2 regions of the Brucella sp. TWI432 genome follow, and region 2 is predicted to be linked to the other one. Evidence: riboswitches for the same ligand, from Rfam matches in the RefSeq annotation. Region 2 holds a riboswitch; the other holds the start of a gene.

Region 1 (3,378 bases), on a different contig from region 2:
CGGCATTTCCAAGTTGTTTGACCTTGAAATCTGCTTTTACGGAATTGAGGTGTTGTTTATTAGCAATTCTTCAAAAGGCATAGTGAGCTCTGCCTGCATTCATTTGAGCAATATCAAATCGCAAGCAAGATGGACGATTCCCATGAAAGCTGAGAGCGTTTTCTCGCATCGCGGTGCGATCCTGCTGAAATTTTTGATTCTGTTGAAGAAGCATTCAATCTGATAGCGCTCCTTGTAGAGTCCCAATTTATTGTAGGTATGAAACACGTCGGAAAATATATCCACATAACGCGCCACATTATGCGCCACATAGTTATCAAGAATGATGCTGAAAGCCCGCAAAATATGGGCTTTATAGATAGCGGTGAAGCGACCCGTCCGTACCATCTAATCTAAAATCACATTAATTCTGGGTCTTTACGCACTATTTTGAGTGCAACGTTTCTGTTTGGAACCAAATCCACCATTGATCATTGGCCTATTGTATAGGTTTCGAGGCAGGAGGAGGTTTGATCCGTGAAACAGCTAAACCCGGATGAAGCAAGGCAGGGCCGGGAGGGGAAGCCGGTTCTTATCATTTTGCTGATCAGTCTTGTTGCGGCTGCGGTAGTCTGGGTGCTCGTTGAAATATTTGGCAGCGTCATTGCGCCTGAAGTGCCTTCCAACAGTGAGCGTTCCGTTTCTCCTGCTGCAACGCAAACTAAGCCGCCAGCATCAGCAGAATGATCCGAGCAGATATCTGCCGTCTTTTGAGGACGGCTTAGTGATTGCTCGATGAGCCATGAAAAAGTGTTGCCGAATAAACCGTGTTTTGAGCTTGAAAGTTATCTTGATAATTTTCCAATGCAATTTTCAGAGAGCACAAAAATTGCATTGAAAGTATGTGAGCTCGTAGTGGCAACGCCAAGTTTATATTTTTTGAAACGTGCTCAACTGTTCTCTAAGGCGCGCAAGATTGCGTCCTTTAAGTTGAGGCGATGTTTGCGTAAATTTGTTTCCTCTTCTTCGCTGACCGGCGAAATTCTGGTTTCGGCGCGATGAATACGGTCGTTGATTGAGTCATATTCTTCAAGAATGCGCGCAAATTTTGGGTCTGCACTTTTTAAAGCATGGATGGCGCTGAGCTTGTCAGGAAATTCTTCACCCAGTGTATGTGGAGTGTTGGACATGATTTTCTCCTTTTATGAAGGCACTTTGGCAACAGGGAAATGAAGTATCATTGATTCCGATCAATATGGATGTTTATCCGCGCTGCCAGTAGGGCCGCCCTATCTGCGTATGACATCACAGATTTTCATCCATACCACGAACCAAGATATAATTGTCCACGCAGCCAGGAGTGTCTTGCGCTTAATCGTACCCAGAACGCTCGCTCTATCTTCTCGTTTTTATGAATGCCATTCTCGAAAAGGCGGTTCTCAGTTTTCCTGGACATGCTTTAACTATAAAGCCAGCCAGCTCGCTTGACGCGGCTGGTATCGGGACGTAATAGAGTTACGACGGTTCCCCGACCGAGAGCGAAGGGGATTAATAGGGAACACGGTGAGGACGACCCAAAAGGGACCGAGACCGTGGCTGCCCCCGCAACTGTAAGCGGATGCTGTTCATCCTCGTGACGCTGTCAAGGCGTTATGCCACTAAGCCCACAATGGCTCGGGAAGGCAGATGAACGGCCTATATTCGCGAGCCAGGAGACCTGCCGTCTAACGTAGTCCATTGTCACGGGCGGGGATGCCCGGAGCAGGAGTTGGTTATGACAGCTTTTCGCGTCGCAAGACGTTGTTTCCTATTGTCATTCATATCCTCGGATATGTCCGTTCACTTCAGGCGCCGGACCGGTTCCGCCGTTTGACGCGGCCATTTCTCACATTTCTTTCGGGGATAAAAATGAAACTTTCAGATCAGGCGCCTTTGGGCGCACTCTTGGCTGCTGCCGCCCTTTTCGTAACGAGCTTTGCGAGCAATGCTTTCGCTGCCGATACCACTTACCCGCTAACGCTCAAGAATTGTGGCCGCGATGTAACCTTTAAACACGCACCTGAGCGTGCGGTTGCCGTGGGGCAGAGCAGCGCCGAAATCATGTATCTGCTCGGCCTTGGCGACAAGATGGTCGGCACCGCCGTTTGGATCGGGCCGGTTCTCAAAGGCTATGAAGAAGCCAATGCCAAGGTGAAACGTCTTGCGGATAACGATCCGAGCTTTGAAAGCGTGCTTGCTGAAAAGCCGGATATGGTGGCTGCGCAGTTTCAGTGGCATGTGGGTCCTGAGGGCATTGTTGCAAAGCCTGAACAGTTTGAAGAACTGGGAATTCCGGTTTACACCGCGCCAGCCGATTGTGTAGGCAAGGATAATTCCGGCGGCGGTGATGGCGTACGTCACACCGTTTTCTCGATGGATCTTATCTATCAGGAAGTTGAAGAACTCGCGCAGATTTTCAACGTGCAGGATCGTGGTGCACAGGTTGTCGCTGATCTGAAAGCGCGCGAAGAAGCGGCTCGCAAGAAGGTTAGCTCTGTCGAAGGCAAGCTTTCTGCTGTGGTGTGGTTCTCCAGTGCCGAACTTGATATTGATCCCTATGTCGCGGGCAAAAATGGTGCTCCGGCCTACATTCTGAAAACGCTCGGCATCGATAATATCATTGATAGCGAAGAGGAATGGCCGACAGTCGGCTGGGAAACAATCGCCAAAGCCAATCCGACGATGATTGTTGCTGGAACGATGGATCGTCGTCGTTTTCCTGCCGATGATGTTGCAGTCAAGCGGGAGTTTTTGAAGACTGATCCGGTTGCAAGCCTCATGCCCGCCGTTAAGGAAGGCCATGTTTTTGATATGGATGCGCAGGCCATGAACCCGACCATTCGCACCATCGAAGGCATTGAAACACTGGCTGATGCAATTGCCGCCTCGGGTCTGAATAAATGACAATGCGCGCAGCCACGGGGCAATTATTAAAGTCAAAAGGGACGAGCGGCAGGGTGCTGTTTGCAACCTTGGCACTTGTTTTGTTACTTTTTGCCTTGTGGCTGGGCGCAGCCATTGGCGAAACACCGATACCTCTCGATGTGGTGGCGAAAACCATTGCTAATCGCGTCTGGAATGCCGGTTATCCGCTTGAGCTGATTGATGAAGGTATCGTGTGGAGTTATCGGCTGAGCCGCGCGGTTGTGGCGGCCTGTTGTGGTGCAGCGCTGGCGATGTCTGGCGTGGTCTTGCAGTCGCTCCTGCGCAATTCATTGGCAGATCCCTATATTCTGGGCATTTCAGCTGGTGCTTCGACCGGCGCGGTTGCTGTGGCAATTCTTGGCATTGGTGCAGGTATGCTTTCGCTGTCGTTGGGGGCATTTATCGGTGCAATCATTGCGTTTGTGCTGGTGTCCC
Region 2 (3,378 bases):
TCGTCTGATAATCCTTGTTAAAGATATTTTCGACCGAAACTTTAAGCTGAGACTGGGTATCGATGTCATAGAGTGCGATGAAATCTGCCGTCAAATAAGGATCAAGCTTGATCGTATTGTCAGCATCGGCAAAACGCGAACCACCATAACGCAGTCGTGCTGTGAGATCGAGCTTGTCGACCGGCTTGTAATTAACCTCGGCTGTCGCTTTGACACGCTCCCGATAGACCAGATCATTATCCGAATCCTCATCAATCGGACGCTTCAGATCAATAGACCCTTTGATGCCCCATATGTCATTAAATCGATGCACAAGCGTTGCCTCAAACCCGGTAATCTGAGCATGCGCAACATTATAGGGTCGGCTTTTACGGTCTGCGCCTTTGGTATTCATAATCGCATCACGCAGCCATGTTTGATAAAACGCCATATCAACGCTTGTTTTGTCTGTGACCTGCCAGTTCAGACCAACCTCGTAAGAGCGGGATTTTTCCGGTTGCAAATCAGGATTGGCATAGCCGGGATAATAAAGCTCATTAAATGTCGGCGCACGGAAACCCGTACCGAATGATGAGCGCAGCACCAGATCAGGCACAATTTCGTAGCTCGCGCCAAGATTATAAGTGACGACATCACCGAACTGCTCATTGTGATCGTAGCGAACACCACCATCAAACCGCAGCGCATCATATTCCAGCGAATATTGCCCAAAGACTGCCGCCAGGTCTCGGCTGGTTTCAGCATAAGACACGGTTGCATTGACATCCTCGCGATAAGCTTCAACGCCGCCCGTCAGGGTATGGCTAAAATCACCCGTTTCAAACTGCTTTTCCGTCGAGACGTAAACACCGTAGCGCGTGGTTTCAAACCGATCAGAACCACTCACACCTTTGCGAAAATTCCGGCTGTGATCGAGCCCGGAACTGACTTCAATCGTTGATGACCAGTCATCCGTATGATCAATGCGCACTCCGATCTTGCCATTGAAAGCCGTGGTATAGGCTTCGTTGAAAGACGGCGCTTTTCCATCATATTGATTGCGCCCGCGGCTCAACAAACCATCTGTATAAATCCTGCCCCAATCGAAATCTTTGGAGAGCGCGAAATTAAACGCGCCCTGCAGAAAACCATCGCGGTCCGGCTCATAGCCAAAAGCTTCAGGCGTCGTGAAATTATATCCCTGTGTACCGGTCACAGCGGCACCAAAGGCATAGTCGATACCGTCTTGGCTGCGTCCCTGCAGCGAAGCAGATGCATATCCACCCCATGGATGGGTAACGCCCGTGCTCACACTCCCACAGAAGGAACGTTCGCCACAGGCGCCGCCCTGTTTGGTGATGATATTGATAACGCCGCCCATCGCATCCGCGCCATATTGCGAAGAATGCACACCTTTGGCAATCTCAATGCGATCAATAGACATCAATGGAATATTGGCCAGCGCTGTTGCGCCAGTTGTGGCGGAGGCCGTGCGTACACCATTGACCAGCACCACCGTCTGCTTGGACGACATGCCGCGTATATAGAGACTGGATGACGAACCCTGCCCGCCATTGGTGGTAATCGAAATACCCGGATAATATTGCAAAAGGGATTGCAGATCAGGGGCTGCGGATCGTTCGATATCAGCTTTATCGATCACCGTCACAGAGGAGGTTGAGCGTTGCAGCGACGTCGCCCTGCGAAGCGGTGTAACCACAATCGTATCGAGCACAATCCCGTCTTCATTGTCTTGTGCTCTTGCATCAAGTGGCATGGCAAACAGAAGACCCGATGCGAGAAACGCCGATAATTTGAGAGTTTGCATATATTTATTCTTCCTGCACGCAAGCTTTGACTCACCGCAAGCGCCAGAAATCAGGGTGCCCCCTTGTCTGTGTCCCACGGCAACATTTCACAATGTCACCGCTACGGACGGCCGCGACTGAACACCCCTCGTGTCAGCCATGGGTGACTGGATATGGCAGGTCTCCTGACTTCCGGGTCTTCATCGAACCTCCACCTTCCCAAAGCCTGAAACTTCAGTGGCTGTATCATGATACAAATCATGAGAGGACGACTCTCCGGTCACAGTTGCGGGGGCAGTCACGGCATTGATCGCAAGATCTCACCGTGTTCCCTTTTCATCCGCCGTGAAGGCGGAACCATGTCCTTTAAGAGCGATAGCAAGGCCGCAGTAAATTATCAACTGCAACAATGTGCCCCTTCTGAATCACATTCGGAGCAAAGCGATTGAGATGGTTGAATTATATAGATTTTTATCTCAGAAAATCGCGGAAACGACGAAGCGCAAAGAAGAAAAGAACGCTTCCGATGACAATCATAGCCAGCAATTGCGGCCATACGACACTCAGTCCCGCACCGCGGAACAGCACCGATTGCGCTAACATCACGAAATACGTATTGGGCGCTGCCAGCATGATATTCTGGATAATTTCCGGCATGCTTTCGCGCGGCGTTGTACCACCGGAAAGCACCTGAAGAGGCAACAGAACCAGCATAAGCAAAAGCCCGAACTGCGGCATGGAACCGGCAATCGTTGCAAGAAAAATGCCAAGGCTGGTGGTTGCAAAAAGCTGCAACGCAGCACCCGCTAAAAACAGCGTCAGCGAGCCATTAATCGGCACGGCCAGAATACCCTGCACAACCACAATAAGCGAAAAAGCCGTTGCCACCAGCACCACCATCCCCATCGACCATATCTTGGAGATCATGATCTCAAGTGGCGTCACCGGCATAACCAGCAGATGTTCGATTGTGCCATGCTCGCGTTCCCGGATAAGAGCTGCACCAGTCAGGATGATCGAAAGCATGGTCACTGATGAGATGACATTGGTGATCGCACCAAACCAGCCTTTGTTCAGATCCTGATTGAAGCGCGCACGTAAGTTAAGTCCAACCGGCGTTTGCGTGTCCCCACGATAGCGATTGAGAAACTCGTTCACTTCACTTGAGACAATCGACTGAACATAACCGCCGCCGGTGAAGGCCTGACTCATGCGCGTTGCATCGATATTCAGCTGGATCGTCGGCGAACGCCCGGCAAGCAGATCGCGCTGAAAATTTGGCGGAATATTGAGCGCGAACGTATCAAGCCCTGTGTCCATCCGCTTATCCATCTCATGCGATGAGATGAGCTTTGGAGGCACAAAATACGGCGGATAAAATGCAGTCGTAATACGTCCCGAAATCGGCGATTGATCCTCATCAACAATTGCGATCGCTGCATTGTTGAGATTTTCCGGCATGGCTTTTGCAGCCGTGTAAATCGCAAGCGTGAAGGCATAGACAATGAGCAGCAGAAGCATAGGATCGCGCGCCAATCCGCGCAGTTCTTTGATGCCAAGCTGGAATATATTGGAAATTCGCATCTCAGCC

What was found. A riboswitch is a leader RNA that binds a small molecule or an ion and turns the genes downstream of it on or off. The one in region 2 is predicted to bind cobalamin.
Region 1: linked by a shared signal. The riboswitch ahead of ABE527_RS10095 (ABC transporter substrate-binding protein) and the one ahead of ABE527_RS05925 (TonB-dependent receptor domain-containing protein) in region 2 are both predicted to bind cobalamin.

Annotation. Positions count from the first base shown of each region.
Region 1 covers NZ_JBDJNL010000005.1:88,061-91,438, reverse strand. Annotated here, with positions in the region: partial or broken gene ABE527_RS10110 (IS5-like element IS711 family transposase) at 100-260, opposite strand; gene ABE527_RS10105 (hypothetical protein) at 517-726, shown strand; gene ABE527_RS10100 (HP1242/YdcH family protein) at 930-1,169, opposite strand; cobalamin riboswitch at 1,484-1,718, shown strand; gene ABE527_RS10095 (ABC transporter substrate-binding protein) at 1,888-2,922, shown strand; gene ABE527_RS10090 (FecCD family ABC transporter permease) at 2,919-3,378, shown strand, end outside.
Region 2 covers NZ_JBDJNL010000002.1:174,999-178,376, reverse strand. Annotated here, with positions in the region: gene ABE527_RS05925 (TonB-dependent receptor domain-containing protein) at 1-1,807, opposite strand, end outside; cobalamin riboswitch at 1,946-2,164, opposite strand; gene ABE527_RS05920 (ABC transporter permease) at 2,259-3,371, opposite strand; gene rbbA (ribosome-associated ATPase/putative transporter RbbA) at 3,373-3,378, opposite strand, start outside.